DNA from 3 places in the Paenibacillus konkukensis genome. Region 3 is predicted to be linked to each of the others. Evidence: riboswitches for the same ligand, from Rfam matches in the RefSeq annotation. Region 3 holds a riboswitch; each other region holds the start of a gene.
The links. Region 3 has a riboswitch for cyclic di-AMP ahead of SK3146_RS20505 (C40 family peptidase). Riboswitches for the same ligand answer to the same signal wherever they lie in the genome.
Positions count from the first base shown of each region.

Region 1 (9,900 bases), 1.6 Mb from region 3:
AACTTAATCACTTAACCGCAAATTAACCGTAAAAAAAGACAAAACGCGAAGCGGGAAGACGAGCGCGGGGCCGGTTCTTCTCTTTCATCTAAAAGGGTGGTGAAAAAGAGAAAATCCGTATTCACACTTCCGAATATAATGGAAAGAAGGTATTGTTCTTGTTCGAAAATATCGATATTTTCGCCAAAGTCGTAGAGCTGGAGAGCCTGAACAAAGCGTCCGCGGCGCTCAATATCTCCCAGCCCGCCCTATCTCGCAAAATCATGAAGCTGGAGGAAGAGCTCGGCGTCGATCTGTTCTTAAGGAAAGGCAAGCGGCTTGAGATTACGCGCGCAGGGCAAATCTGTTATGAATACGCCATCGAGCAGCGCCATTTGGAGCGCAAGCTGCTGCGGTCGATTCAGGACTTCAAGACGACGGTCAAGCCGGCCAGCATTATTATCGGCGCTTCCTTGACGACGCTGCAATCGACGCTGCCCGATCTGATTACGATCTATACGAAGACGTATCCGAATACGGACATTAAGGCGGTAACGGGCAAAACCCACGAGATCGTGCCGATGGTCAAGGACCGCAAAGTGGACATCGGCCTGGTCGCCTCCAAGATCGAGCATCCCGGCCTCAAATGCATTCCGCTGTTCGACGATCATCTCTGTCTGGTGCTGCCGCTCGGGCATCCTTTCGTCGACAAATCCTCGATCGAAATCGCCGATCTGCACGAGCTGCCGATGATTCTGTTCTCGCGTGGCACCTGGTACCGGGTGCTGATGGACGAAATGTTCCACCGCTACGCCATTGCGCCCGACGTCAAAATGGAGATCGATTCGTTCGAAGCGATCATTCGCCTCGTCTCGACGTGCAAGACGGCGACGCTGCTGCCGGAATCGTATTTGCGCAGCAATCTGGTCAAAGACAACGAGCTGGTCGTCCGCTTCATTCCGGCGCTCGAGCAAATGACAAGAACGACCTCCCTGTTATTCACGGAAGAGGTCGTCCATCATGCGTCGGCCCAGCAGTTTATCGAGAAGGCCAAGGATTACTTCAACCGGCCGGGCTGATCTTAAGGCCTCGGCTGCAGCCGCTATCCTTCGTCCTTCTCCTCGATGCCGAGCATTCGCGCCGCATAAGCCGTCGTGCTCGCCTGCAGCAAAATTGTCAGCAGTACGGCAAGGAAGGTGACCGAGGCGATGACGTCGGCGTACTTCACGCCCAGCCCCGCCGCCATTCCGGACAAAGCCGCCGGTATGACGCCGGTCTCCCTCACCCAGAACATAAACAGGATCTCGCCGCGCTTCCAACCCGCCTTGCGATCGGGCAGCGTGCAGGCAAGCACTGTGAGCGGCCTTGCGATCAGGATGAAAACCGCGATTACCGCCAGACTCGGCCACAAATTGGCCGCGATGATGCGCAAATTCACTTGGCTGCCGAGCAAAATAAAAATCAGCATCCTCATAATGATCGTCATGTTCTCGCTGAAATGCGTCATTTCCTTCAGCTTATCGTTCAAATCCAGCTTGAATATATCGGCGTTGCCCCAAATAAGTCCCGCCGTAAAAGTAGCCATAAACCCGCTGACATGCAGCGCATCTCCAACCCAGTAAGCTCCGAGCGCCGTCACGACCAGCGCTATCGCCGCATAATCGCGCAGCCAGCCGAGCCTGAGATGGCCGGTGATGAAGGCCATGACCAGCCCGATCGCCGCCCCCGCCGCAATGCCTCCCAGCGCCGTGCGAGCGAAATCCTCCAGGCTGCCGGCCAGCGAGAAGCCTTGGCTTCCCGTAATCACGGCAAGGACGGAGAACGTAAGTATAGAGCCGGTCGCATCGTTGAAAGCCGATTCGCTCTCTACGGTTTCCCGCACCTTCGTGCGAATGCGCACCTGCTTGAACACGGGAATGAGCGTCGCCGGATCGGTCGAGGAAACAATCGCCCCGAGCAGCACCGCATAGATCATCGGGATTCCCAGAAGCCAATGGGCGGACAGCGCAACGACGGAACAAGTAATCAGCACGCCCGGCACGCTAAGCAGCGTGACCGTCAGCCATACTTTTTTCAGCCCCGCAAGCCGGATATTGCGCCCTCCGTCGAACAAAATAAGCGTCGAACCGATCGTCAATATGAACTGGTTCGTAAACGAGCTGCTCGTCTCGCTCACCCAATGCAGCCCTTGCCCTACGATCATCCCGGCGATGAGGAACAGCGCCACATCCGGCAGCTTCATCAGGCCCGCCAGGCGGCCGAACAGCATACCCAAACCAAGAATAAGAATTAATAATAACAACACATGGTGAATCATCTCTGCGGCTTCATTGTTCATAGTTATAAATTGATAACTTCGCTCTCGAAGGATTCGATTTGATCGTTCGTTCCGATAATGACCATAACGTCCTGTTCTTCCAGCATGTCCGCCGCGCTAGGGGCGATGATGACGCCGTGCTTCTTGTTGATCGCCACGACGCTGCAGCCGTACTTGGCCCGCGGGTCCAAATCTTTCAAGCACCGTCCTGACAGCCGTTTGGGCACGGACAGCTCGACGATCGTATAGTCGTTGGACAGCTCGATGTAATCGAGCAAATTCGGCGAGACCAGCTGATGCGCGACCCGAATTCCCATATCCCGCTCCGGAAAAATCACCCGGTCGACGCCGATCTTCTGCAGCACCTTGCCGTGCAGCTCGGAAAGCGCCTTGGTAACGACCGTCTTGACGCCGATATCCTTCAGCAGAATCGCGGTCAAAATGCTGGCTTGAATGTCGTCGCCGATCGCCACGATAGCGCAGTCGAAATTGCGGATGCCGAGCGATCTCAGCACGTCCTCGTCCGTCGAATCGGCCGTCACGACATGCGTCAGCGTGTCGCTCATCTCGTCGACGGCTTCCTCGTCCTTATCGATGCCCAGCACCTCGTACCCCAAATTGATCAATTCCTTCGCCAGAGAAGAGCCGAATCTGCCCAGCCCGATGACGACATACTGACTACGTTTCATTGTTTTTGTACCCCTATCCAATCGTAATTTTCCCTTCCGGGTATCTATACAGCTCTTTTTCCGTTTTCGGTCCGAGCGCGTATGCCAACGTAAGCGGCCCCAAGCGGCCGGCAAACATCATCAAACTGATCAATATTTTGCCGACGAGGCTCAAATCGGTCGTCATTCCCATCGTGAGACCGACGGTGCCGAAAGCCGAGGTCACTTCGAACAAAATCATCAGAAACGGGTGCCCCTCCGTCGTCGACAAAATCATCGCGACGAACACGACGAGGAATAGAGCGATCATCGTCAGCGTGATGGCTTTCAAAATCCGGTCTTTACCGAGGCGGTAACGGAACAGCACGATGTCCTCTTTCCCGCGCACCATGGCGATCATCGCGCCGATCAGCGTCGTGAAGGTGGTCGTCTTGATCCCTCCCCCGTCGAGCCCGGCGAAGCCCCGATGAACATCAGGATGATCATGAAAAATTGCGTCGCCTGGCGCAAGCTGCCGAGATCGACGGTATTGGCTCCCGCCGTCCGCGGCGTCACCGACTGGAAGAAGGCGGCCCATATTTTGCCTGACCAGCTCAGCGAGCCCAGCGTCTTGGCATTGCTGTATTCAAATATATAAATGACCAGGGCGCCGGCGATAATCAGCGCACCGGTTGCGCTAAGCACTACTTTGGAATGGAGCGACAGCCGCTTGCGCTTTTTGAACTCCAGCAGATCCGACATGACGACGAAGCCGATGCCGCCCAGCACGATAAGCCCCATTGTGACGAGGTTGACGACCGGATCGCCCACGAATGAGGTTAAGCTGCTGAACGGTCCGTTAACCGAACCGAACAAATCGAAGCCTGCGTTATTGAAAAACGATATCGCATGCCAGAAGCCGAAATAAATGCCCTTGGCAGGCCCTAACTGCAGCGACCAGCGAATCGAGAAAATAATGGCGCCGACCAGCTCGATGGTCAGCGAATACCGGATCACTTTGCGGATCAGCCGCACGATCCCCTCCATGCTTCCCTGATTCAACGACTCCTGCAAAACGAGCCGTTCCTTGAGAGAAATTCGTTTTTTCAGCGCAAAAGCAAACAGCGTCGCCATCGACATAAATCCGAGCCCTCCGACCTGGATCAGCGCGATAATGACGATCTGTCCGAACTTGGAAAAAAACGTGCCCGTATCCACGACGACCAGCCCCGTAACACAAGTCGCCGAAGTAGCCGTAAAGAAAGCGTCGAGAAATGGCAGCGGCTCTCCGGAGGCGGAGGCGACCGGCAGCGAGAGCAGCGCGGCGCCGATCAAAATGATGGCGGCGAAACCGATCACGAGAATTTGCGGCGGAGTCAGCTCGATTTTTTTTATGGCGGATGTCATATTTCACCTCGGCGAATGTTTTAGGGCAACAAAAAAAGACACTGGAAACCCAATGTCATCATAATAGGTTCCTGCGATAGCCTACGAGGTTAGCTGACGGATTCGGGTCACAGCACCCTATCGTTTCCATTGCGATGTTTCGTCGGCAATGGAATCGAATTCACCCCTTACTGCAAATGGTTCCCCCGTTTTCGATAAGAAATTCGGCTTCGTATTCAATTGATATGAATTATAATGTTCTTTCATTATAAGTACAAAGTCGCTTTGGCTCGAAATCAAACGATAAACAAGTCAATACTTGACCTGGCATGAAGCGGGGGAAGCCTCCGCGCTGCTTTTCAGCGTTTTGCCCCTCGTAGCTCGTAATTTCATTGGATTTCCGCTGTGCATCTATGCTAAGTTTAATGAATACAATGTACTTATATTCCATACCCTTTTCACAATATCGCCCATTCTACGGTAAGGAGAATTTCATAGTGAAACCAATTGCGGAATCTTCTCTGCTGAAATTGGCAGTTTTCGGAATCATCCTCTATTTGGCCGTCCTGTTCGGCTCCTCTTGGCTGCATCCGGAGGATGCCGCGGAAACCGGCGAGTCGCTGCCGAAGGTGACCAAGCAGCAGGCGGCGGACGCAGCCGTCCGATTCGTACGCGACCGCTTTTCCCTTGCGGAAGACTATGCGGCGAGCACGCTGTTCCAGTCCCACTCGGACCGCAGCGGATATTTGCAGAAGGAGCAGCTGCTGGAAACTTATCTGAAAAGCTATCCGGACTACCCGATCGACTATTTCGAAGTCGAAATTAACGAGAACGGCACAGGGAAAACCTACTATGTAGATGTGGATTTCGCGAATCTGCGCATCCTCGGCTGGTCGGCCTTCACCTCCCCGGCGGCGAAGCGGCAGACCGTCTCGTCCGAAGCCTCCGATCCGCGGGAGGCGGCCGAGCGGACGATGGCGGAGCAGGGGTATTCGCCCGCCGACTTTAGCGAGGCAAGCCCGCTCGACCCCGAAGACCGGCAAAAAACGTCGGCGCTCGGCACCGGTTTCGTCTACATAAGCAAAAGCAAGCAAATCGGCGAAGCCAGGCTGCGGCTGCTCCTGGCCGTATCCGAAGGAAAGACGACCGCGTTCCATGCCGACTTCGGCATTCCCGCCTCGTTCAAGAGCTGGCAGGACGAGCAGAACGACAATGCTTCCACGATGACGCGCATCAGCATGCTGGCTTCGCTCCTGATGGCGGCGGCGGCTCTGGTCGTCGTGATTCGCTACCGCAGGCAAATCACCTTCCGCCGCGGTCTGTTTCTGACCGCCTCGTTTCTGGCTATCTACATCACGAACAATTTCAACATGATTCCGGCGCTGCGAACGATGCACTCGAACGGACCGTCGCAGTGGGAGGCGACGTTCAATCTGTGGTTTCTGAACATTGTCATCGCGCTGATGGCCGTCAGCGTCTACTTCTCCTTCTTGGCGGGCAGGCATATGTGGAAGCGGCGCGGCTGGATCACCTGGCCGGTATGGGCTAACGACGGCTTCGGACGCCATGCAAGAAGCGCTATGTTCCGCGGCTATCTGCTGTGCCTGTTCATTCTCGGCATTCAGCAGACGCTCTACTTTATTGCCGGCGAATATTTCGACGTCTGGGCTGTCAACGATCCGTCAGACTCCGTGCTGAATATGACGGTGCCCGGCCTGTTCCCGCTGATGGCGTGGGCCGCGGCGATTTCCGAGGAAGCGGTCTACCGGCTGTTCGGCATCGCCATTTTCCTGAAGCTGGTCAGAAACCGCTTCGCGGCGGTATTGATCCCAGGCATGATTTGGGCGCTAAGCCATACGCAGTATCCGATTTATCCCGTTTATACGCGATTTATCGAAGTGACGATCATCGGCCTTATCTTCGGCTATGCCTTCCTGAAATACGGGTTTATGACCGTGCTGTTCGCTCATGCGTCGATGGACAGCATTCTAATGGGGCTGTCGCTGTTCGACGGGGAGCATTGGACGATCAGCACAATCGGCTTGTTTTATATCGTCTTCCCCGCTTTGATCGGCTGGGCGGCTTATTGGCTCCACGCAAGGCTGAGGCGTTCTTTTAAAAAAACCTAGCTTCTCCGCTCCTTTTTCACCTTGATACGGCTCTAATGCGGAACAAAGACGCCTTTCCTGCCTGAGGAAAGGCGTCTTTTGTTGATTGAGATTGCCATTGTATCGCCGATCGCTGCCGGGAGCCTGCGACCGCGGGAATGAAAGCGTCGAATCGCTGTGTTTAAAGCCTGAGCAAGCGATCCCGCCTCGCGCCCGACATCCGGTTCTATCCCGTAGAGCACGCGGATGCCCGCGGCTAACCCGCTATTACGCCTCCTGGCCGGCTTCCTCCGCTTCCGGGGAAGCGTCATCGGAGGAGTTATCCTCGGCTTCGCCGTTTAACGACTGCAGAATTTGCGCAGCGAGCTTCTCGCCGATACCGAGCGGCTTGAAATCTTCGATCGCCGCTTCCTTGATCTTCTTCAGCGAGCCGAAATGCTTGAGCAGCGCTTTGCGGCGCTTCTCGCCGATCCCCGGGATGGAATCGAGCGTCGAGACGATCATCGACTTGGCTCTCGTCTCACGGTGGAAGGTGATGGCGAACCGGTGAACCTCGTCCTGAATGCGCTGCAGCAGGTAAAACTCCTGGCTGTCCCGCGGCAGCTGCACCACCTCGGGAGGCTCTCCCATCATCAGTTGAGCCGTCTTATGCTTTTCGTCCTTGACGAGCCCGCATACCGGAATATAGAGGCCCAGCTCGTTCTCCAGCACGTCCACCGCAGCGGAGATCTGCCCCCTGCCTCCGTCGATTACGACCAGATCGGGCAGCGGCAGGTTCTCCTTGAGCACACGCTCGTACCGGCGGCGCACGACTTCGCGCATCGTTTCATAATCGTCGGGGCCTTGCACCGTGCGAATTTTATATTTGCGGTATTCCTTGCGGTCCGGCTTGCCGTCGGTAAAGACGACCATCGCGGATACAGGGTCCGAGCCTTGAATATTCGAGTTGTCGAACGCCTCGATGCGGTGAATGACGCCCGTGCCAAGCCATTCCCCAGGTTCTCCACCGCCTTGATCGTCCGCTGCTCGTCGCGTTCGATCAGCCGGAACTTCTCTTCCAGAGCGACCCGGCCGTTGTCGCAGGCCATGTCGACCATATTTTTCTTCAAGCCGCGGCGCGGAATATGAATCTTCACCTTCAACCAGCTCTCCAGCGCCTCCTTGACGTCCGTCTTCAGCGAGCCTGCCGCCGCTCCGTCCTCTTCCGCAGCCGGCAGCTGCGCTTCGGCGGCAGCGTCCCCTTCTTCCTCTCCCGCCGCCGGCTCCGCAGGCAGAAACACTTCCTTCGGCAGCGCGGGATTATCGCTGTAATATTGCGTAATGAACGAGATGAAATCCTCGTATTCATCCCCGTAATAAGGGAAAGTCGACGTGTGCCGTTCGATCAGCTTGCCCTGGCGCATATACAGAATTTGCACGCACATCCAGCCTTTATCGACGGCATAGCCGAACACATCGCGGTCGACGGCGTCAAGCGTCGTAATCTTCTGCTTCTCCATCACGGCGTCGATATGCACGATATGGTCGCGCAGCTCCTTGGCCCGCTCGAAGTTCAGCTCCTCGGCGGCTTCGTGCATTTTGCGCGTCAAATCCTGCTTGATCTCGTCATGCCCGCCGTTCAGAAACCGGCTGATCTCCTGAACCATCCGCTCGTATTCCTCGCTCGCCACCTCATACTCGCAGGGTGCGACGCATTGCCCGAGGTGGTAGTACAGACAGACACGATCCGGCAGCGTCTTGCATTTGCGCAGCGGATACAGCCGGTCGAGCAGCTTCTTCGTCTGCTGCGCGGCAAACGCGTTCGGATACGGACCGAAATATTTGCCTTTATCTTTATATACTCTGCGCGTCACTTCCAGGCGCGGATGCTTTTCGTTCGTGATCTTGATATACGGGAACGACTTGTCGTCCTTCAGCAGCACATTGTACCGCGGGTGATACTTTTTGATCAGATTGCACTCCAGAATTAACGCTTCCACGTTGCTGGCCGTCACGATATATTCGAAATCGACGATTTCAACTACGAGCGCCTGCGTTTTTGCGCTGTGGCTCCCGGTAAAATACGAACGCACCCGGTTGCGCAGCACTTTGGCCTTGCCTACGTATATGATCGTGCCTTCTTTATTTTTCATCAGATAACAGCCGGGCTTCTCCGGCAGCAGCGCAAGCTTGTTGCGAATCGCCTCCGCTCTTTGCTTCCGCTCTTGATCCCCTTCAACCATCGCCTTAGTTCCACTCCTTTCCCCTAAACAGCAAAAAAGCTCCTTTTCCCAGCATAGCAGAAAAAGAGCTTTTTCTCATTATGAGTTTTCTGTAGAAAACGATTATTGATTGCGAGTTACCACATTTTTCAACGCGTCCTTGGATTGGAAGCCAACCACTTTGTCGACCGGTTGTCCATCTTTGAACACGATCAACGTAGGAATGCTCATAACTCCAAAGCGCGATGCGGATTCAGGGTTGTCATCGACGTTGACTTTAGCGATTTTAACGCTATCCCCCAATTCTTTATCAAGCTCTTCCAATACAGGAGCGATCATTTTGCAAGGTCCGCACCAAGGCGCCCAGAAATCAACAAGAACCGTACCTGATCCTTCCACTTCGTTAGTGAAGGATTGGTCCGTTACATTTACGATAGCCATTGTAAGCTTTCTCCCTTCGACGGATAAAATGTTGTCAACAAGTAAAGTATACCACAAAGCACCCCATTTTCAACCGCGGCCCGCCCGTCCATCTGTTCCCATGGAACCGCAGCCTTCCGTGAACAAATTGTCCAAAAAACGTCGCACAATTGTCACTTTCACCTGCTTTACAATGAACTCTGAAGTTGGGTATACTATGATTAACTTAGTACACGCACAAGCTTGACAAACATGACTTATGCTTATCAAGCTGCCCGCTGGGCTGCCTTTAAGGAGGATATTCAAACATGAGCGATCCCAAACACCCTGAATTGCACGTAATGGAAGAACCTACCAACGACTTTCTGGATGTTGCCTCTGCTTTCGGCGCATTCTTCGGAGTTCTTCTTCTGATCGCGGTCATAGCTACGGTCATTCAAGTGATGATCCGCTAATCCGCCCGACTTGCCTTTGTTATCAAAAGTCTGTTCTGCTGCACAAGCGGGGCAGGCTTTTTTTACCGTCCACAAAAAAATCCGGCCGCACATGACAGATGAACGGCCGGAACTCGGATGCAGCTATAGGTTATGTTGACTTGCCGCGCTTGTTATACCCGTTGACCAGAATGACGTCGACGAAAGGCCGTATGCGGTCCATAATGCGGCGTCCTTTGAACTCCTCGTCGCCTTCCTTGCTCGTGAAGCTGAAATGCTGCTCCAGCGCGGTCAAATCGTGATTCGACGTAAAAAAGGTCGGCTTCCGGTTCATCCGGTAGTTCAGAATGGCTCCCATCACATGGTCCCGAAGCCAAGGATTGAGATTTTCCGCGCCGATATCGTCGA
Region 1 is NZ_CP027059.1:6,350,783-6,360,682, reverse strand. Features, by position in the region: gene SK3146_RS27685 (LysR family transcriptional regulator) at 159-1,058, shown strand; gene SK3146_RS27680 (cation:proton antiporter) at 1,082-2,317, opposite strand; gene SK3146_RS27675 (potassium channel family protein) at 2,320-2,985, opposite strand; partial or broken gene SK3146_RS27670 (TrkH family potassium uptake protein) at 2,999-4,350, opposite strand; cyclic di-AMP (ydaO/yuaA leader) riboswitch at 4,414-4,569, opposite strand; gene SK3146_RS27665 (CPBP family intramembrane glutamic endopeptidase) at 4,827-6,458, shown strand; partial or broken gene uvrC (excinuclease ABC subunit UvrC) at 6,705-8,659, opposite strand; gene trxA (thioredoxin) at 8,762-9,079, opposite strand; gene SK3146_RS27650 (YqzM family protein) at 9,367-9,513, shown strand; gene dnaI (primosomal protein DnaI) at 9,644-9,900, opposite strand, start outside.
Region 1: linked by a shared signal. The riboswitch ahead of SK3146_RS27670 (TrkH family potassium uptake protein) and the one ahead of SK3146_RS20505 (C40 family peptidase) in region 3 are both predicted to bind cyclic di-AMP.

Region 2 (9,900 bases), 480 kb from region 3:
TTGCCTTCCCGCAGCATAGTGTAGGTTTTGCCGACTCCCGGCGCAGCGCCGATATATACCTTGAATCGTCCCCTCCGGATTTGTTCGATGCGCCGCTCCATCTCCTGCGGGCTCAGACGCCGGTACGGATCGGCCGCCGGTTTGTTCAGCCTGGCCGGCAAGATCCGCTCCCCCTCATGGTCCGCGCGATCGGCGACGACGAACACGTCGATATGCTTCGTCCGTTTTAACACCCTATGGACGACCGCTCCCTTCCAGAGCTCCTGCCAGCGGGTTTGCTTGGAATGTCCCATAACGATGCGGGTCATATTATGCTGAATCGCATAACGGACGAGGGCGCCGGGCAGCGCTCTGCGCGAGCGGAGCGGCAGCTCCTCGAAATCTCCCCCCACCTTCTCGACGAGCTTGACAATCGAGCGCTTGAAGGAGGCGGCTTCCTTGCTCGGCGGCCGGTTCCCCTGAACGAAGGTGACGACCGTCAAATCCCCGTTCAGCCGCTTGGCGATTTGCTGACCGCGGCGCACATGGATCGAGCCGTTCCAATGGTACTGCGCGGAGACCAGGATGCGCTCAGCGGCGCCGGACGGCCGAGCCGCGCCCGTCTCCTGCCGGTATTTCTCCAGCGTATCGCCCACCCCTTCGGCAACCAGACGCAATGCCAATTCTCGCAGAACGGCGAGATTGCCCCGCTTGAACAACGGAGCGGCCTCCTGCGGCTTGCAGCTTCCTTCCGCAGCGCGGGCGAGCATCGTCTCCGGGGTAACGTCGATCAGCACGACCTCATCGGCGAGCTCCAGCGTATCGGCAGGAACGGTTTCCCGCACCTCGATGCCGGTTCGGCGCTTCGCCAGCTCCTTCATGTCCTCCAGCTCGTAGACGTTAACCGTCGTTATGACGCTGATGCCGCGATGGAGGAGCTGACGGATATCGTCCAACCTCGTAGGATAGCAGGCTCCCTGCCGGTTTCGGTGCGCCAGCCCGTCGACGAGGACGACTTCGGGATTGCGCTCCAGCAGCAGCTCCACGTCCAAATCTTTTTTCTCTATGCCGTTTTCATGCCAGCGAATGCTTGGAACCCGCTCCAGATCGCCGATCTGCTCCGCCGTCTCCGGTCGCCGCATCGTCGACACGGCGCAGATAACCACATCGAGACCGCGCTGCTTCAAGGCATGCCCCTCGCGAAGCATATGATAGGTCTTCCCCGAGCCGGTTACCGCCCCGATGTATACTTTTAACCGGCCGCGGTGGAGCTTGGAAATCGACAACAAAATGTCCTCCGGCGTCTTCCCTCTGAACGTTTCCATGAAAGCCTCCTGACTGCTGACGGCCGCTGCATGAACAACGCCGGAATGGCGCCGCGCTTCACTCCGTCTCTAATCTCGCCGCGGTTGATGCGCCGTTCGCCGCATTTCGTTTATTGCTTCGCCAGCTCGGCCAAGGCCATATTCAGCTTCAGCACATTGACTCTAGGTTCGCCGAACAGTCCCAGATCGCGCCCTTCCGTATGGGCGTCCACCAGCGCATTCAATCGATCCGGCGAAATGCCGGTCAGCTTGCCGATACGCGGCACCTGTGCCTTGGCCGACTGCGGCGTAATATGGGGATCAAGGCCGGAAGCGGAGTTCGTAATCAGATCGATAGGCAGCAGGCTAATCGGCACATCCGGGTTGTTCGCCTTCCACTGCTCGATCGAAGCTTGCGTCCGTTGGAGCAGCTCGGGATTGGACGGGCCGTAGTTGTTCGTCCCGGACGATTCCGCTTTATATTCGATGCTCGATACTCTGCCTTGAAACCACTTCGGATCGGTGAATGGCTGCCCGATGAGCTCGGAGCCGCTGATTTGGCCGGAGCTGTTCTTCAGTAAGCTTCCGTTCGCATTGCCGGGCATCAACACTTGAGCCAACCCGGTGCACAGCAGCGGATAGACGATGCCGCATAACAGGATAAAGACGGCGCAAAGCCGAACAATGCCCCCTAGCGATACGGTTCCTTCAACGTCAAACGATACCGGTTTATTCATTCTTTTTCCTTCCTTTCTTTGGAGCGCGGGCATCCGGCGGGAGGTCTCCCGCTCTCCCCCGGACGCATCCGCTTCTCTAAATCCATATATTGACGATCAGATCGATCAGCTTGATTCCGATGAAAGGAACGATAACTCCGCCGAGACCGTACACAAGCATGTTCTTGCCGAGCAGCTTGGCGGCGCTCATCGGTTTGTAAGCTACGCCCTTCATAGCTAACGGGATCAGCAGCGGAATGATGACGGCGTTAAATACAAGCGCCGATACAATCGCCGACATGGGCGAACCGAGATGCATAATGTTCAAAGCCTCCATCTGCGGAATCGCCAGCGTGAACATCGCCGGGATGATCGCAAAATATTTGGCTGCGTCGTTGGCGACGCTGAACGTTGTCAGCGCCCCGCGCGTCATCAACAGCTGCTTGCCGATCGCGACGACCTCGATAATCTTCGACGGGTCCGAGTCGAGATCGACCATATTGGCCGCTTCCTTGGCGGCAATCGTGCCGCTGTTCATTGCCAGCCCGACGTCGGCCTGCGCCAGCGCCGGAGCGTCGTTGGTTCCGTCGCCCGTCATCGCCACCAGCTTCCCTTCGGCCTGTTCCCGGCGGATGACTGCAATCTTATCCTCCGGCTTGCTCTCCGCTATGAAATCGTCCACGCCCGCTTCCCGCGCTATCGTAGCTGCCGTGAGCGGGTTGTCGCCGGTACACATGATCGTCTTGATCCCCATTCGGCGCAGCTGCTCGAAGCGTTCCTTCATCCCGGGCTTCACCGTATCCTTCAGATAAATCAGACCGTATATCCGGTCATCGACGGCTACCGCAAGCGGCGTCCCGCCTTCCGACGCGATGACGTTTCCCTTATCGTCCAAATCCGCGGGGATCGTTCCTCCCTGCGCCTGCACCCACCGCTTCACCGCATCGACCGCGCCTTTGCGCACTTTGCGACCGTCGGACAAATCGATGCCGCTCATACGCGTTTCAGCCTTGAACTCGATAAATTGTCCGCCGTCGGCCAGGGATGCGTCATATGCCAAGCCCTGCTTTTTCATCCATTCCAGCACGGAGCGTCCTTCCGGCGTCTCGTCTTTCAAAGAACTGACGGCGGCCCATTGCGCTACCGCTTGCAGCGATTCATTCCCGACGGGAAGCATGTCGCCCGCCATCCGGTTGCCGTATGTGATCGTTCCCGTTTTATCCAAAATCATCGTATTGATATCTCCTGCCGCTTCCACCGCTTTACCGGACATCGCCAGCACGTTGAACCGGGTCACCCGATCCATTCCTGCGATCCCGATAGCGGATAAAAGACCTCCGATCGTCGTCGGAATCAAACAGACGAGCAGCGCGATCAGCACAGGAATTTGCAGATCGATCTCCAAATAGCGGGCGATGGGAGCCAGCGTTACGACGACGATCAGGAAGATGAGCGTCAGTACCGTAAGCAGCGTGCTCAGCGCGATCTCGTTCGGCGTTTTTTGGCGCTTGGCGCCTTCGACGAGCGAAATCATCCGATCGATGAACGATTCTCCCGGGTCGCTGACGATACGCACCCGGATCGAGTCGCTGACGACGCGGGTCCCCCCGGTCACGGAGCTGAAATCTCCGCCCGCTTCCTTGATAACGGGAGCGGATTCGCCGGTTATCGCCGATTCATCCACGGAAGCGAGCCCTTCGACGACCTCGCCGTCGCCGGGAATCATCTCGCCTTGCGATACGGAAACCAGATCTCCCTTGCGCAGCTCGGTCGCCGGAACGATCTTGATGCCGGTTCCGTTATGGACGATCTTGTTCGCCATAATCTCCTGCTTCGTTTTTTTTAGCGAGTCGGCCTGCGCCTTCCCCCGCCCCTCCGCCAAAGCTTCGGCGAAGTTGGCGAACAGGATCGTGAACAATAGGATCACAAATACCGTAAAGTTAAACCCGACGCTGTTCTCCGTTCCGAAGTAACCCGGCAGCACGGTCATCAGCAGCACGATGAAAGCGCCCGCTTCCACGACGAACATAACGGGGTTTTTCATCATTTTGACAGGATTCAGCTTCAGGAAGCTCTCCTTCGCCGCTTGAACGACGACGGCGGAAGTGAGCAGCTTGCCGCCGCTTGTTTTATTTTCATTCATGCTTGATCGCCTCTCTCTTCATTAACGAATCGTTACCTGTTCGGCAATAGGTCCGAGCACGATCGCCGGCAAAAACGTGAGCGCCCCGATAATAAGCACCGTTCCGACGAGGATGCCTACGAAGAGCCGGTTATCCGTACGGAACGTCCCCAACGTTTCCGGCACCCATTGCTTGCTTGCCAACGAGCCGGCAACGGCTAACAAAGCGATCATGGAAATGTACCGGCCCAGCAGCATGACAATCCCGGTGGATATATTCCAGAACGGCGTGTTGTCGCCCAGCCCTTCGAAGCCCGAGCCGTTATTGGCGGCCGATGAGGCATATTCGTACAGCACCTGAGTAATCCCGTGAAAGCCCGGATTCGAGATCGCCGCCTTGCCCAGCTCCGCCGCCAAGGCGATGCCCGTCGGGGCAAGAATGATGAGCGGATGCGCCAGAATAGCTATAGCGATCAGCTTCATTTCGCGCGGTTCTATCTTGCGTCCCAGAAACTCCGGCGTCCGGCCAACCATCAATCCGGCGAGGAAAACGGCCAGCATCGCGTACATAAGCATATTCACCAGTCCGACGCCTTTGCCGCCAAAGACGCAATTCAGCATCATAAGCGCCAGCGGCGTAATGCCTCCGAGCGGCGTCAGCGTATCGTGCATATTATTGACCGAGCCTGTGGTAGCTGCTGTCGTAACCGTGGTGAACAATGCCGATTGCGCGATGCCGAAGCGCACCTCCTTGCCCTCCATGCTGCCTTGGGACGCGTCGATTCCCAGTCTGTTCAAAACCGGATTGCCTGCCGACTCCGCAGCGTATACCAGCGACAGAAACAGCAGAAACAAAATCATCATCGCCGAAAAAATAACCCATCCCTGCTTGCGGTTCCGTGCAAACAGCCCGTACGTATAAGGAAGCGCAGCGGATAACGACCACATCGATAAAATTTCAATCACATTCGTTAAAGCGCTCGGATTTTCGAACGGATGCGCCGAGTTCACGCCGAAGAAGCCGCCTCCGTTCGTTCCGAGATGCTTGATCGCCTCAAGCGAAGCTACCGGCCCGATCGCTATATGCTGCTCGCCGCCTTCGAGCGTATTCACCGTCAGCGCAGGCTGCAGCGTCTGCGGAACCTGAAGCGCTACAAGCGTCAGCGTTACGATGAGCGCCAGCGGAAAAAACACCCGCACATGCGCCTTCACGAAATCTTCGAAAAAGTTGCCGATTCTTTCGCCTCTGCTTGTCACGCCCCGCACGAACGCAATGGCGACGCATAGCCCCGTCGCCGCCGACGTAAACATCATCATCGTGATGACAGCCATTTGCGAAAAGTACGACAAGCCCGTTTCCCCGCTGTAATGCTGGAGATTCGTGTTCGTCATGAAGCTGATGACGGTATTGAAGGCAAGTGTCTGCTCCATATTGCCGATACCGTTCGGGTTGAGCGGCAGCAAAGTTTGCAGTCTAAGAATCAAGTAACCGGCTCCTACCAGAACAATATTCGTCACAATAAAGCTTAGCCCGTACATCTTCCAAGTCATGCCTGAACGGTTTTTCAATCCGGTAACGGCATAGATCGCTTTTTCTATCGGGGCGAACCAGCGATCCGTGCGGTTCGCTTCATTGGAGAAGACATGATATAAATACGTTCCCAACGGTTTGACGAGCAAGATCAAGATGACGATAACAATCGCGATCTGCAGTATTCCCATGTTTTTTTCCTCCTAAGAGCTTTTCTCCCCGGATTTCTTGAATGGCTAGCCCTTGAAAGGATTGAAATCCGGAGACAAAGGCGACAGCTTACGCTTCTCCAGATTGCCTTCGCTTAGCGAAGTCTGCTTTTTCACCATGCTTCTAGAGCTTTTCGCTCCCTCTCAAAATTTTTCCGGATGAATCAGGGCGTACGCCAAGTACACGAACAAGAACATCGTGACGGCAGCGACCAATATCATTTGCTATCGCCTCCCGTTTCCGCAACGACCCGGCCGCACCAGGTCATAAAGCCATAGAACAGCCCGTACATAGCCGCGAGCATCGCAATCATGCATATATCCAGCATAGGAACGCCTCCAGCGTTTGTTTATTCGATTAAAAAAGAAACATCTTGGCTTGAAGTATGGATGACATGGTCTGCGCCAAGTCCACGATACACCAGCCTCGGATTCATATGACGAGTAATGACGTAAATATCTTTGGAAGTCCACGTGCGGCATATTTGAATGAGCCGGCAGCACAGATTTAACGAGCTTTCGAACAGGAACACCCGTCCGATCGGCAGCTCAGGCAAAAGCCAAGACTCGCATTCCGAGGTGTCTACCCGTATAAAATGCTTGACACCCAGCTTACGGAGCCTCCCTGCTTCCGCTCGGCTGTTCGTGATCGCCGCAAACGGGATTCCTTTCGCCAAAAGCAGCCGGACGAAGCTTTCGCCGGTTTTATTAGGCGCCGATACGAGTATGAACTCTTGCACGGCAATCATCTTTTTCTCCTCCTATTCTCTCAAGAGAAGGCAGACAAATAAAAAGAAGCCTGCGAAAAGAGGGGTCTCTTCTCGCGGCTTCTTTGGAAAGCACAGCAAACACAGCTGTGCAAGCACACGATCATCGTTGCCTCTCTCGGTACGCTGACGAGGTTAGCTGTCGGATTCGGGCGTGAGAGTCGCCCTACCCAGCGCATGTCGGCTGGGATTCACCCCATGGGCCTGCCAAGGCCCTTTGGTTCCCCCGCTCCCTGTTTATTCAGGGATTAAGCGTTATAACTGCTTATCGGTCTGATGAAAAAAACTCGATTCATTTTTCCAAAAAACAATTCCATTTTTCACAAATGGGCGCAAAAAAACCACAGAGGCTTGGGAGCCTTGTGGCCGTTTAAACGATCACAAGCTTCATCATCCTCTCTCCATTAGACCATCGTCTTCAACAACCAAGAAGCCGATGTCCTTCCACGCTGACGAGGTTAGCTGTCGGATTCGGGCGGTGAGAGTCGCCCTACCTGCGGATGCAAGCTAGCTTTGCATCGCGCTAGGATTCACCCCGGCATCGATATTTCCGGCTCTCACACCGAAAAATACCGCTGCAATGGTTCCCCCGCTTTCCCTGAATAAGGGAAATTAAGCGATCAGAATTTGGAAACTTTGTTTTTTCAAATCATGAATTGTATATTACGCCTGTTGCAGGCTGCTGTAAAGAACAGCCGACAGACCTATGCGGCGAATTTCAACGAACGAATAGGATGGCAGCGCTTACTTCCATCCTGATCTTCATATAACTGCTTCCCGCTCACTCTATCTTCGTTTTACGCAATTTGGAGCGGCTTGTTTCCCGCTGGTCTTCCCCCTTAAGGGAATGCAGTTAAAACGAAAACGGCCGCTACTTGAGCCAGCCGTTTTTCTCCGCTATGCTGATCGCGTCGATCCGGTTTTTCGCCTCCAATTTCTGCATAATTTCCGATATATAATTTCGCACCGTTCCGCCGGAAAGAAACAGCGATTTGGCGATCTCGCCCGCCGACAAGCCTTCGGCAACCAGCCTAAGCACCTCCCGCTCCCGTTCGGTCAGCGGATTCTCCGCCTCCCAGAACGTAAGCGACAGCTCGGGGCTAATCGCCCGGCCCCCGGCATGGACTTTGCGCAGCGCCTCGCCCAGTTCGTCGATCGGCGAATCCTTGAGCAAGAAGCCGTGAACGCCCGCTTTGATCGCCCGCTGAAAATAACCGGAGCGGGAGAAGGTCGTCAGGATGACGATGCGGCAAGGATGCCCCTGCTCCTTCAGCCGCTCGGCGACATCGAGCCCTGTCATACGCGGCATTTCAATATCCATGATGCACAGATCGGGTCCCAGCTCCAGAATCAGCCGCATCGCCTCTTCCCCGTTCTCGGCCTGCCCGATCACTTCCACATCGTCCTCCAAGTCCAGCAGCGCGCTAAGCGCTCCCCGCAGCATCCCTTGGTCCTCTGCAATTATCACTTTCATTGCGCGTTCTCCCCCGATTTCTGATGTTTGACGATTTTGGGCACGGTGAACGTTACGGTCGTTTCTTGTCCTTCCTCCGCTTGAAACGTCAGCTTGCCGTCGATCAAGTCCAGCCGTTCCTTCATCCCCAGCAGTCCCCGCCCGGAAGAGGGGGTAGGACAGGAGGCGCGCCGCAATCCTTCTCCATTATCGCTTACCGTCACCGTAATCCCGCTGTCGTCTTCATGTAAGGCGATGCGGCAGAGCGAAGCCTTGCTGTGCTTCACCACATTGGTCACGGCCTCGCGCAGACACATCCCCAATATATTTTGAATGAGCGGCGAAGCATCCAGTCCGGCGAAATCCCCTTCGGTCTCGACCCCGATTCGGGCCGCGGCCAATATTTGCCGCGCATGGCGGATTTCATCGTGAATCGAAACGGCGTTCATTCCCGACACCAGTTCCCTCACCTGCTTGAGCGCGGCGCGCGATGTCATCTGAATATCCCGCACCTCCTGCGCCGCTTTTTCCGGATTGCGGGGAATTAATTTTTCTGCCAGCTCGCTCTTTAACGTGATTAAAGACAGCGTGTGGCCGAGCGTATCGTGCAAATCCCGGGAAATCCGCTGCCGTTCTTCGTTTTTGATCAACCGTGCGATCTCCTCGTTAGCCGAATTCAACTGGTTGCGCAGCTCCTTCGATCGGACCCCCGCGCGGATAATGAACGGGAAGACCAGCATCAGAGCCGAGGACGGAAGAAGCACCACTAAGTCATCGCCGGAAAATTGATGGATGTGCGTTCCGAATACAAGCGCAAACAAGGCCAGCAAAATGACGACCCCGGCGTAAAATTGCCTGACCGAAGCCATTAATCCTATGACAGGGGCTACATAAAAGGACATAAACCAGAAATTAATATGATAGTGAAAGCAAAAAAAGACGATGATCGCAAGCATGGTCAGCACATAAACCATTCTGCGTTTTTCATCCCAATAACAAAGGCAATTGGCCACTATAAACAGCAAAAGCAGAGCAAGGCCGATCCACTCATCGTGAGTCGGCTTTTGCAATATGCTGTAGATGGGCGAGGTCAAATACACCAGCCAGATCAATTGGAACACGCCCATGCCTTTTCCGAAAGGCCTCATCTTGAACCCGTTCATGTTATACCGCTTCCTGTCTCCGGATGATATAGGATGATAATACCATAAAGACGACGACGTAAGCAGCCAGCACGATAATCCCAACCCCGTCTACGGACGCCCCGGCAATAATATTCCATGCCCCTTGCCCGTACCGGTACGAGGGCAGCCACAAGGCGATCTTTTGCAGGAGGGCCGGCATTGTCTGGATCGGCATCCACAGTCCGCCCAGTGCGGACATGGCCATGAAGAGCAGCTGGGAGATGACCTGTACCGCCTCCACGCTGCGAATCGTGCCGATCAGCGTGCCCAGCGCCAGGAACGGCAGAATGCCGATCCAAATCCACAAACCGCACATAATCCATTGGAACAGACTAAGCTCCACGCCCCGGAAAATGGCACCGATCAGAAACATCAGCACGATCGTGCCTAAGTTGATGAGCGACTGCGCGGCGATTTTGGACAGTACATACGTCCCGGACGGCAGCGGCGTAATCCGGATGAGCTGCACCCAGCCTTGTCTGCGCTCCTGGGCGAAGCGGATGCTGATCGTGTTCAAGCTTCCGCCGATCACTCCGAATACCGTCATGGACATCAAGTAGTAGGCTTTCCATTCGACTCCGCCGACCTCCGTATTCGCGTCGATCGTGCTGGTAAATATAAAGTAGAATATGACC
Region 2 is NZ_CP027059.1:5,201,396-5,211,295, reverse strand. Features, by position in the region: gene SK3146_RS22790 (universal stress protein) at 1-1,304, opposite strand, end outside; gene kdpC (potassium-transporting ATPase subunit KdpC) at 1,415-2,020, opposite strand; gene kdpB (potassium-transporting ATPase subunit KdpB) at 2,097-4,142, opposite strand; gene kdpA (potassium-transporting ATPase subunit KdpA) at 4,164-5,843, opposite strand; gene kdpF (K(+)-transporting ATPase subunit F) at 6,006-6,059, opposite strand; gene SK3146_RS22770 (hypothetical protein) at 6,212-6,610, opposite strand; cyclic di-AMP (ydaO/yuaA leader) riboswitch at 6,737-6,893, opposite strand; cyclic di-AMP (ydaO/yuaA leader) riboswitch at 7,061-7,257, opposite strand; gene SK3146_RS22765 (response regulator transcription factor) at 7,500-8,102, opposite strand; gene SK3146_RS22760 (sensor histidine kinase) at 8,099-9,244, opposite strand; gene SK3146_RS22755 (ABC transporter permease) at 9,246-9,900, opposite strand, start outside.
Region 2: linked by a shared signal. The riboswitch ahead of SK3146_RS22770 (hypothetical protein) and the one ahead of SK3146_RS20505 (C40 family peptidase) in region 3 are both predicted to bind cyclic di-AMP.

Region 3 (9,900 bases):
GCGGCTTGCTCGACCGACCAGGCGATATCCGGAATAATCGCATTGCGAATATCCGGGACAGCCAGCGCAATCTGGCGCGTTTGGCGAATCTTCAGGCTTTGGGCCGAGGTGTTGGGAATGAAGCCCATCTCCTCAACGACCTGCAAAATTTTGGCCTTCGTCTTGGCGCTGATGCCTGTATGATTGTTAAGCGCCCGGGATACGGTGGCGATGCCGACGCCGGCCCGTTTGGCGACATCCTCGATCGTCAGCTTTTTGGTGTTCGTCATAAGGGAAGGTTCCTTTCGTTCCGGAATCGTTTCCATGGTATTTCTGACTATTCTCTTATCTATTCTTTATTATAGCATAGCGAATCCACTGCAAAACGAGTGAAGCAGCGAAAGCGACCGAGTCATTATTAACGCGGGAAAAATGCGCCCGGGGAACGATTTGTCATTTGACAGTTTGACGTAATTGTGACATGATAGTTACCGGAAACGTTTCCTATAACGGCTTTCAAAATGGGAAAGCCCTATCAATTATTTCTTAATTCCTACAGGGAGATGACGAATATGCAAGCGTTAAGATGGCATGGTGTGAAGGACTTGCGGGTAGAAACGATCGATGAGCCTGCTCCTAAGAAAGGACAGGTCAAAATTAGAATCGAGGCATGCGGCATTTGCGGAAGCGATCTGCATGAATATGCGGCAGGTCCTATTTTTATTTCTGAAGGTACACCCCATCCACTGACGAATGAAAAAGCGCCTATCGTTATGGGGCATGAGTTTTCCGGCCAAATCGTAGAGGTCGGTGAAGCGGTAACCCGGTTTCAAGTCGGCGACCGCGTGGTGGTCGAGCCTGTTTTCTCATGCGGCACATGCGATTCTTGCAGACACGGCAAATACAATCTTTGTGAAAAAATGGGTTTCTTAGGCCTCGCCGGAGGAGGCGGAGGCTTCTCTGAGTATGTCGCGGCGGATGAGCACATGGTCCATAAAATTCCGGACAGCCTTTCTTACGAGCAAGGGGCTCTCGTCGAGCCGTCCGCCGTTGTGCTCTATGCCGTCCGTTCGAGCCAGCTGAAGGTGGGCGACCGCGCGGTGGTGTTCGGGACAGGCCCGATCGGATTGCTGCTGATCGAAGCTTTGAAAGCATCCGGCGCTTCCGAGATTTATGCCGTCGAGCTGTCCGAAGAAAGACGCAACAAAGCCGCCGAGCTGGGCGCCGTTGTGCTGAATCCGGCAGACACTGATGTGGTCGCGGAAATTCAGCGCCTAACCGACGGCGGAGCGGACGTATGCTATGAAGTGACAGGCGTTCCTGTCGTATTGAACCAGGCGATCGCTTCGACCAAAGTAAGCGGTCAAATTATGATCGTCAGCATTTTCGAGCGCGAGGCGTCGATTCATCCTAACCTAATCGTGCTGAAAGAACGCAATATTGCCGGCATTATCGGCTACCGCGATATTTTTCCGGCCGTGATCAGCCTGATGGAGCAAGGCTACTTCCCTGCGGATAAATTGGTGACCAAACGGATTGCGCTCTCCAATATTGTGGAAGAAGGCTTCGAGGCGCTGATTAAAGAGAAAAGCCAGATCAAGATTATCGTGTCCCCGAAGAGCAAGTAATATAAGCGCGGAACATAAAGCATTCATTCTTTCCTTTGTAAAATAAATAGCGGGTATGCGCACAAGCGCGCTGCACCCGCGCCAACGACGAAGAGGGAGCCTATCGAGGCTCCCTTTAGCGTTTTCTAATGAAAAGCCGCCTGGAAGAACTTAGGGCTTGGTTACCCTTCAACAATCGCCTGCACGCCATAGGCGTTGCCATTCGGGCCGTCGATTTTCTTCGGAGCCGCCTTGGCAGATGATGACTGTTCTCAGCCGATTTTACCTATGGACCCGTAGCCCAAGCGGATGTGATACGGATTGTTGCTAAATTGACAGACAAACGGAGCCCGTTTCTAGGTAAAATGGAAGTGCGGCCTGCCGCTGAATAGGGGAAGGGGCTTTGAGGCTCCTCAGATCGAGGTACACTACAATGACCAAAACAAAGCTGATGTACCGCTTCATGATGATTGCAGTCATGGGACTCATTATCTATTTTATATATATGAATTTTATAAAAGATCCCGGAGCGTCCGCATTTCTAAGCCATAAAACCGGGGCAAAGCGGCCCGTGCAGCTTCCTGTCTGGCTTCCGGTCATGTATGTCCATGTTGCGTTCGCCTGCTTGGCGATGCTGACGGGCCTCATTAATTTTTCCAGGCTGATCTGGGAGAAGCGCCGCAGGGTTCACAGATGGAACGGCTACGCGTATTTGCTTAGCGTCGTTATCGTAGACGTCACCTCCGGGTACATGGCTCCTTATGCGACCGGAGGCAAGCTTACCAGCATCGCCTTTAACCAACTAAACGCTTATTGGCTGATCGTGACGATTGCGGCGCTGGTCATGGCCAAAAAGAAGCGGATCGACCGCCATCGGAGATGGATGCTCCGAAGCTACGTTTTCTGCTTTACGAACGTGCCGATTCATTTCATTACCTGGGTTTGCTATGCCGGAGTGGGGCTTTCCTATACGGTGAGCTATACGATCGGTGTGTATGGCGCAATCGTGCTGCTCGTGCTGCTTGCGGAGCTGATCGTTCGGACGGGTTTTAAGCAGAGCGGATTGTCGAATCTTTGAAAAAAAGAAGATGCCCCATTGCGAGGCATCTTCGCGTTTTTTTTGAACGCGGTTATGAAGTCAAGTTAACGTTCAGGTGCGTTTATATGATGTATTAAGCAGCGGCGATAATGCCATTGGACTGGAGGATTGTCTGCGAGTAATCGTCTGCAGGACGTTGGGAAGCGTGTCGAAAAAAGGCCAGCCCTGGCGGCCGTGCCAGGAGTTACGTTATTAGCATTGATCGGGAAGAGAACGGTGTCCGTGCCGATTCTTTTGTCGCGTTTTTACAATACCTGCCGTCCCCCAATTCATATAATAGAGACGCTGGCTTAGTGAAGCTTGCACCATTCCATCAATGAACGGAGGACATGTCTTGGATCTTAAATATGTCATTTATGTCGGAGCAAAGCCTGAGGACGTTTGGAACATTTTTGTAAAACCCGAAGCGACGAAAGCGATCTTCTTCGGCTCTACGCTCGAGTCGACCTTCGAAGTCGGAGCGCGGTATGAATATGTCGGACCAGGCAGTGAAGGGGATGAGACCGTGCATGTGTACGGCGAGGTGCTGGCGTTCGAGCCGTATCGGCTGATGAGCTTCACCGAGCATCCCGGGCCGTCTTACCGCGACAACCATGAGGAGCTGGAGACGCGAGTCACGCTGACTCTGGAGACGGTGGGGGGCAGCACCAAGGTGACGCTGATCAACGATCAATGGCCGGAGAATCATCCTTCTTACGAGAATACCAAAGAGAGCTGGCCGATGATTCTCAGCAATATCAAATCGTATGTGGAGACAGGTAAAACGCTCGATTTCGGCTGGTAAACCGAAGCGAACAAACTGAGGCTGCCGGAATAAAGGAAGAGCCCCGCGTAGGGGAAGGGATAGGGCTGTAATAAGCTGAAAGCGGCTTAGTGCAGCCTTTTTTGCGTGTTTAACGCGTAACATAAATCATAAGTTCGATTTGATCCAAGAAGCTAAGTTAACTAGGGCTAGAAAGTAATCCGCGCTGCCTTCGGTACGGCATGGGGGTTATCCGAACTGCTTACGCGCTGCTCAATAGCGTATTCGTCGGGATAGATCATTATATAGCGGGTTATCCCGACGAGGCGAAACAAGGCTCCGCATGACGGATGCAAACCGTGGGCAAACACCCGCGAACCGTCGTCCGTAACGGCCCGGGCCAAGCGAACAAGCACGGACAGGCCGCCGCTGTCGACATACCCGACTTTTTGAAAATTGATAATCAGCGTCGTAGATCCGCCTCTTAATCGGGTTCGCTCATCGCGATAGGTCAGCAAATCGGCTTCGGCTTCCGCTGTTACATTCCCGCGAAGCTCCAAGACGAGCGAGGTTTTCGAATGCTTGCCTTGGATCAAGAGCGGGCTGTCGTTATGCGGGAGCTTCTTGTCTTCGGGAGATCTCCCGCCAGAGCTTGACGCTTCCTTGCCGGCGAATGCGGCATTCTCCAGCAAGAACTGCTTCGTTTCCGGAAGAGGCTGGCTTCCCAGCTCGTACTTAAGCTTTCTTGGCTGGTTCCTGCTCGGAGTCGTTACGTTCGGTATCGGGTTGATTTGGATAATTCCGTATTTTTACGCGGCTCCGGCCGCTTGACTCTCTCATTAACGTGACGGTTTATAATGAAGCGATCCGCCGAGGGAGAATTGGAACGGATTAAGCGGTCGCCTGTGTAGAGGGATTCTCCAAGAGCGAGTGGATATCTCTATCGACCGCAGGCCACGAATGAATCACTATACTTTTAGAGGCGGGAAAAGAAGGAGGTATTTCAAAGTGACGAACATTGTAACGATTTCCGGCAGCCTGCGTAAACAGTCATGGAATACGGCGCTGCTGAAGGCTTGCGCGGCGTTGGCGCCGGAAGGGATGAAGCTGTCGTTATATGAAGGGATAGGAGACTTGCCGCATTTTAACCCGGAAATGGATGGGGATGAGGCGGTTGCAGCCGTCGTATCTTGGCGGGAAGCGCTTCGCGCAGCCGATGCCGTCCTTGTCTGCACGCCGGAGTACGCCGCGGGAGTTCCGGGAAGTCTCAAAAACGCCTTGGATTGGATCGTATCGTCCGGGGAGTTCCTCGGCAAACCGACTGCGGTTATCAGCGCTTCTCCGTCTGCTGCGGGCGGCGAGAAGGCGCACGCTTCGCTGCTGCTGACGCTCAATATAATGAGCGCCCGCATTCCGGACGGGGCTTCGCTGCGAATCCCGTTCATCAGTAAAAAGCTGGATGCACAAGGAGGCCTCACCGACCCGGATATGGAAAAGGATCTTCGGCTTCTGCTTAACGCATTAAGCGATGCCGTTTCGAGTCCGCAGTAAGGCGATGCCGGCGCCCTCGAGTGTCTGTCCGAACGGCTGCACCGCCTGAGGCAGAGTGGTGACGGCATCCCGTTGCCACCCCGTTCGGGGGCCTTTACCTTCTTTACTGCAGGGGGATTTCAAAGGCAGCCGTACCTTAGTGGGAAACGCTAGGATCATGTCTTAGTACCTCCTAATAAAAAATGCTTCCAAAATGGAGTTATTCTAGCTATAATGAAGAAAAGCTCCTATTCGGAGCTTTGCCAACGAAGTGTGGTCCTGCGTAAGAAGCAGCCTGTCATACCGTTAAGGACCGCCTCCAGAGCGAGCTAGCGCAAAGGCATACTTTAACGAAAAAAAAGCCCTTAAGGCTTGTCCGGCACGTGGGGCGTGACGGAAACAAACGCTTAAGGGCTGCATGAAGGAACCACTCGAAATATTACTTGTCGGTCATCACTTGCTGATACTGGTCGTCCGACAAAATGCGCTTTGCGGTTACGAAGCGTTTCGTATAGTACGAGTCGCTAAGCTTGGTTACCGTAACGCCTTTGTTTGTCGCGGAATGGTAGAACTTACCGTCCCCGACGTAGATGCCGACATGAGAGATTCCTTTGCCATCCGTGTTATAAAACACGAGATCGCCAGGGCGAAGATCATCTTGGGCTACTGTCGTACCGATTTCTGCTTGTCCTTTTGACGTGTGAGGCAAGTCGATATCGAATTTTGCGAAAACAAAGGAAGTGTAGCCTGAGCAGTCGAAGCCCTTCGTCGTGGTTCCTGCCCACTTATAAGGCACTCCAAGTTCTTCGTTCACGGCTTGACTTAGCGGCGTTTCCGCAAAAGCGCTTCCTGCTTGAAAGCTGCAAAACAGTGCCACAGATACGGCAAATCCAAACAACTTCTTCAAAAGAAATAGTCCCCTTCCGGTGCCTACGAGGTTAGCTTAAGGGTTCGGTTGAAGGTTCCCTATGATCACTTTAAGACGAGATCAATTCACCCGGGTCTGGATCCCCCGTTTCCCAATCTGTGGAAATTCGGCAATATGTACGATTTTTTTGAGTCGAATACAATATTTCGATGAAAACCGCATTTTTCCTTCCGCTGTCACAAAAAATTCACAATTAATGCGTATTTTTTGAAACCTTTTAGAGTCGAACCATGAACATACAATAAATGTAAGGGTTTTCCTTGGGGAATGAACGAAAATTTCGCTGCAGAGGCAAGGGGAGACAGAAGAGGTTTCGACAAATGCCGATAGACTTTGACAAAAGGAAGAATGAGAAGCTAGGGGCGTTTTGCGAAGGCCTATGGATATAGGCCCTAAGGCACTGGATTTTGTAAGGGGATAGGCATGTCCGGAACATACCGGAGCTATTTTGATGCGATAAAATAAAAAAACCTTCCTTCATCACTGTAATTGTGATTCGGGAAGGTTTTTCTTACGTTCGGTCGCAGGCTCGCGCCGGGAGGCGATTGCCGGATGGCCGGAGCTCTATTCGCTCTTGGCGCTCCACAGGGCATACTGCGTCGAGATAGCCCATAGCTTGCAGAACATATGGATCAATCGGTACACCTGATAGCCGAGCAGGGCGAGAAAGCCGGTCCAGATCATAGCGGAGGCCATAACGGCCGTGGACACGGCCAAGATGACGATGAGCAGAGCTGCCGCAAGCACCAGGATCGGGAACAGATTGCGCAGGAGAAGTGTTAGAGCGAAAAGCGACGATTTGCCGCTGATCCGCCCGAACTGCAAATACATGAAGACCGTCTGCATGAGGAAGGTATACACTCCGTAGGCGATGAGCAGCGGCAGCACTTCCTGCGCGATGGCATAGATGGTGGCGTGTTTGCCGTAAATATCGACAGTCTTGGGTACGAGCCAATACAGAGGCGCAAGCTGCAAAGCGATCTGAAGGACGTACAGGAGGAAGAAGGGGAGGGCGAACTCCCTCATGCCCTGTACGAAGCGGTAGCCGGCGTTCAATTCGGTATGCTGCAGGGAGTAGTACACCCCGGCGTTAAGCAGCGGGCTCAGCAGCATGCGTGCGATAAGCAGGCACAATCCCCATCCGACATAGCTGTCGATAAGATCGGTCTTCATCAGCTGAAACTGTCCTTCGATCCAGAACATGTGGACGGCTTGCCGTTCCAGCTCCGGGCCCGGGTAGCGGTGGAGCAGGGGAACAATGATCGAGCGGATCATTTCATAGAGCGCCAGTCCCCACAATAAATTGTAGATGAATAAGGTGCAAACGACGAATGGCTGGTTCCAGGTCAGATGCCAACCGTTTTTTACCGTTTTCCACATAGGTACCGTTCACCTCACCATGCGACCCATCCGAATAAGGTCTCGATTAATTTGACGACTCCCAGATTCCAGCGAATCGACAGCTTGGAATCGACATTCGTTTTCATAAAGCTGTTAATTCGTTTGTTCTCCAGCACGATGGAATGCTGCGAATCGACGACCGCATAATCCAGCGGAGCCGTATGGTTCAGCTTGAACAGCACATCCGCGTCGATGCCGTCCCATGTTTTATCGATCTGCGAGCCGTCGGCGAAATGGAAACGGATCGGGACGTTATTGTATGTGCCGCCGAACTTTTGAATGCGTACGGTGTTTTCGTACATCGGTTGCCCGTCTCGGACGACCTTCTTCGACTGAATGTCCGTCACGGCATAGTCGACCATCAGCCCTCCGTAAATATATTGATCGAAAAAGGTGCGCCAGCTCGTTTTGGTCACATCCTCCAGCACCTTCTGAAAGTCTTCGGTCGTCGGATGCTTGAATTTCCAGCGTTGAAAATACGTTTTCATCACGCGGTCCATCGTATCTCGGCCGACCTGCTGCTCGATCGATTTGAGCACAAGCTTGGCTCGGGTGTACACATTTTCCGCGTATTGATTGTGTCCGGCATAGCTCCAGGAATTTTGCTTCAGCGCTTCGGGGGCAGTGATGTAGCTCGATTCGACGGTCAGGTTCGGCTTCACGCCGTATTCCAGCTCCATCAGCTTATCCTCCGCGTAGGAGGTGAAGCCTTCGTCGAGCCAAGCCTCCTCGAATTCGTTGCTGGCGACCATGCCGTACCAGAATTGATGACCGATTTCATGGACGATGACCCGTTCGAGCTCCAGGTCGGGCTGATCGTCGGCGGCGCCCCAGCCGGTAACGAGGGTCGGGTATTCCATTCCTCCCGCGCCGTTGCCGTCCGCCGGAGGAACGACGATGGATAGCGTCGAGTAAGGGTAAGTGCCGTACCATTGCGAATAGCGGGCGAGCGCTTTTTTGGCCGCGGTCATGTAGCGGGTTTTCAAATTTTCGTGCTTGGGATCGAGATACAGCTTAATGCGTACTCCCGGGATTTGCGCCGTGGCGTACGGCTCCTCGTAATAAATGAAATTCGGCGAAGCGGCCCAAGCAAAATCGTGCACATCGTCCGAGTAGAACGAATAGGTTTTCGTCTTGCCGTCGTCGACCGGCGATTTTGTCGGGAAACCGGTGGCCGCCACCGTGTAGTTGCTGGGCACCTTGATGCGGACGTCGTAAATACCGAAATCCGCATAAAACTCGGAGTTGCCGTGATATTGATGCAAATTCCAGCCTTCGTCGCTTCTTCCCCGCACGCCCTTGGGCTCGTAGACGGCGATTTTGGGGAACCATTGGCCCGCCATAATAAAATCTCCGGCATAACCCATGCGGGCGAATACGGCCGGGAGCTTGACCGAGAATACGGATTTGAGCGTAATTTTCTCTCCGCCGCCCACAGGCTTCGGCAAAGTAACCTTGATCAGAGTGCGGTCATCCTTGTTCCCGTCATCGGGCTGAACGTACTCGACCCGGGAGAGAAGCTCCTCGCCGTCGAGCGTCTTCATACTGCTGAGTTCCATCCCGCCGACGCTGTTCTCGCTGCTTTTATCCTCGCGCAGCTTGCCGCCCGATTCTCTCATGAACGTCGTCTTTTTGGAATTGAACGCGTTGGGATACAGATGAAAGTACAGCTCCTGCACGGGAAGGTTCCCGGGGTTTTTCCACGTGAGCGTCTGGGTGCCGGATAGCGACTTGGCGTCGGCGTCGAGCTCGACGTTCATATGATATTCTACGATGCGATTGCTGAGCGGCTGCGGGGCGGGCTTCTCCACCGGCTTGGCCGGCAGACTGGGCGGTGCGGGAGGCAAGCCCGGTTCGTTCAGCAGCGCGGCTGCGGGCTTCGCCAGCGGCTGCGGCTGAAGCCCGAGCGAGGAGCCGTCGGCTTGGGATAAATCATATTGAAACGTTGGAAATTCAGGCTCTCCTTTGACGGAGGAGGAATCGAAAGTAACGGGATTTGGCGCCAGAGAGCCGATCAAGTTCGTACCTTGCCCTATGTCGGAGAAGAGAGTGAGTTGCGCCTCAGGATGGCCAGCCGGCAGGGCTTGGCTTACAAACGTGGCTCCGCTGGCTAGTACGATAACCAAACACCATTGCGCAAGTCGGTTGCCAAAAACATTTTTCATCTATTTTTCACCCCGTTGACAAGCATCTACAGCATGTATATGTTTGTGGGACGAGGATTATTTCTACCGGCCGGAAAAGAAATTTTGCAACCCCGGCAGGACGCTTTGCGCCGATCCGGTGCAGGCGAGAGACATCGGCGGCGCAGCCGGAAAACCATATTTTTTCGGATGCACTGGAAATGAGGGTCGCTTTTTAGATAAAATAGAAGAAGTGAGCAATGTTATCTTGTAAAATGGATGGTGCCTTCGATGGATATAAATAAAGACCAGGCGGCGGAGAAGCCGAAGAAATTAAATTCCTTGAATATCGTGGCGGGCAAAAAGGAGCATAAAGGCTTCGGAGCCGGATCGATCGACTTAAGCCAATTGTCCAGCGTCATTATCGACGGAGACGAGGCTTATTTGGATATGGGCGCTCTGCACGCGAAGAGCAAGGTGGAAAAGGGAAT
Region 3 is NZ_CP027059.1:4,725,622-4,735,521, forward strand. Features, by position in the region: gene SK3146_RS20475 (LacI family DNA-binding transcriptional regulator) at 1-269, opposite strand, end outside; gene SK3146_RS20480 (2,3-butanediol dehydrogenase) at 552-1,607, shown strand; gene SK3146_RS20485 (DUF2306 domain-containing protein) at 2,020-2,664, shown strand; gene SK3146_RS20490 (SRPBCC family protein) at 3,020-3,469, shown strand; gene SK3146_RS20495 (STAS domain-containing protein) at 3,637-4,119, opposite strand; gene SK3146_RS20500 (NADPH-dependent FMN reductase) at 4,436-4,978, shown strand; gene SK3146_RS20505 (C40 family peptidase) at 5,397-5,864, opposite strand; cyclic di-AMP (ydaO/yuaA leader) riboswitch at 5,870-6,007, opposite strand; gene SK3146_RS20510 (hypothetical protein) at 6,450-7,265, opposite strand; gene SK3146_RS20515 (M1 family metallopeptidase) at 7,280-9,451, opposite strand; gene SK3146_RS20520 (hypothetical protein) at 9,495-9,683, shown strand; gene SK3146_RS20525 (YwhD family protein) at 9,701-9,900, shown strand, end outside.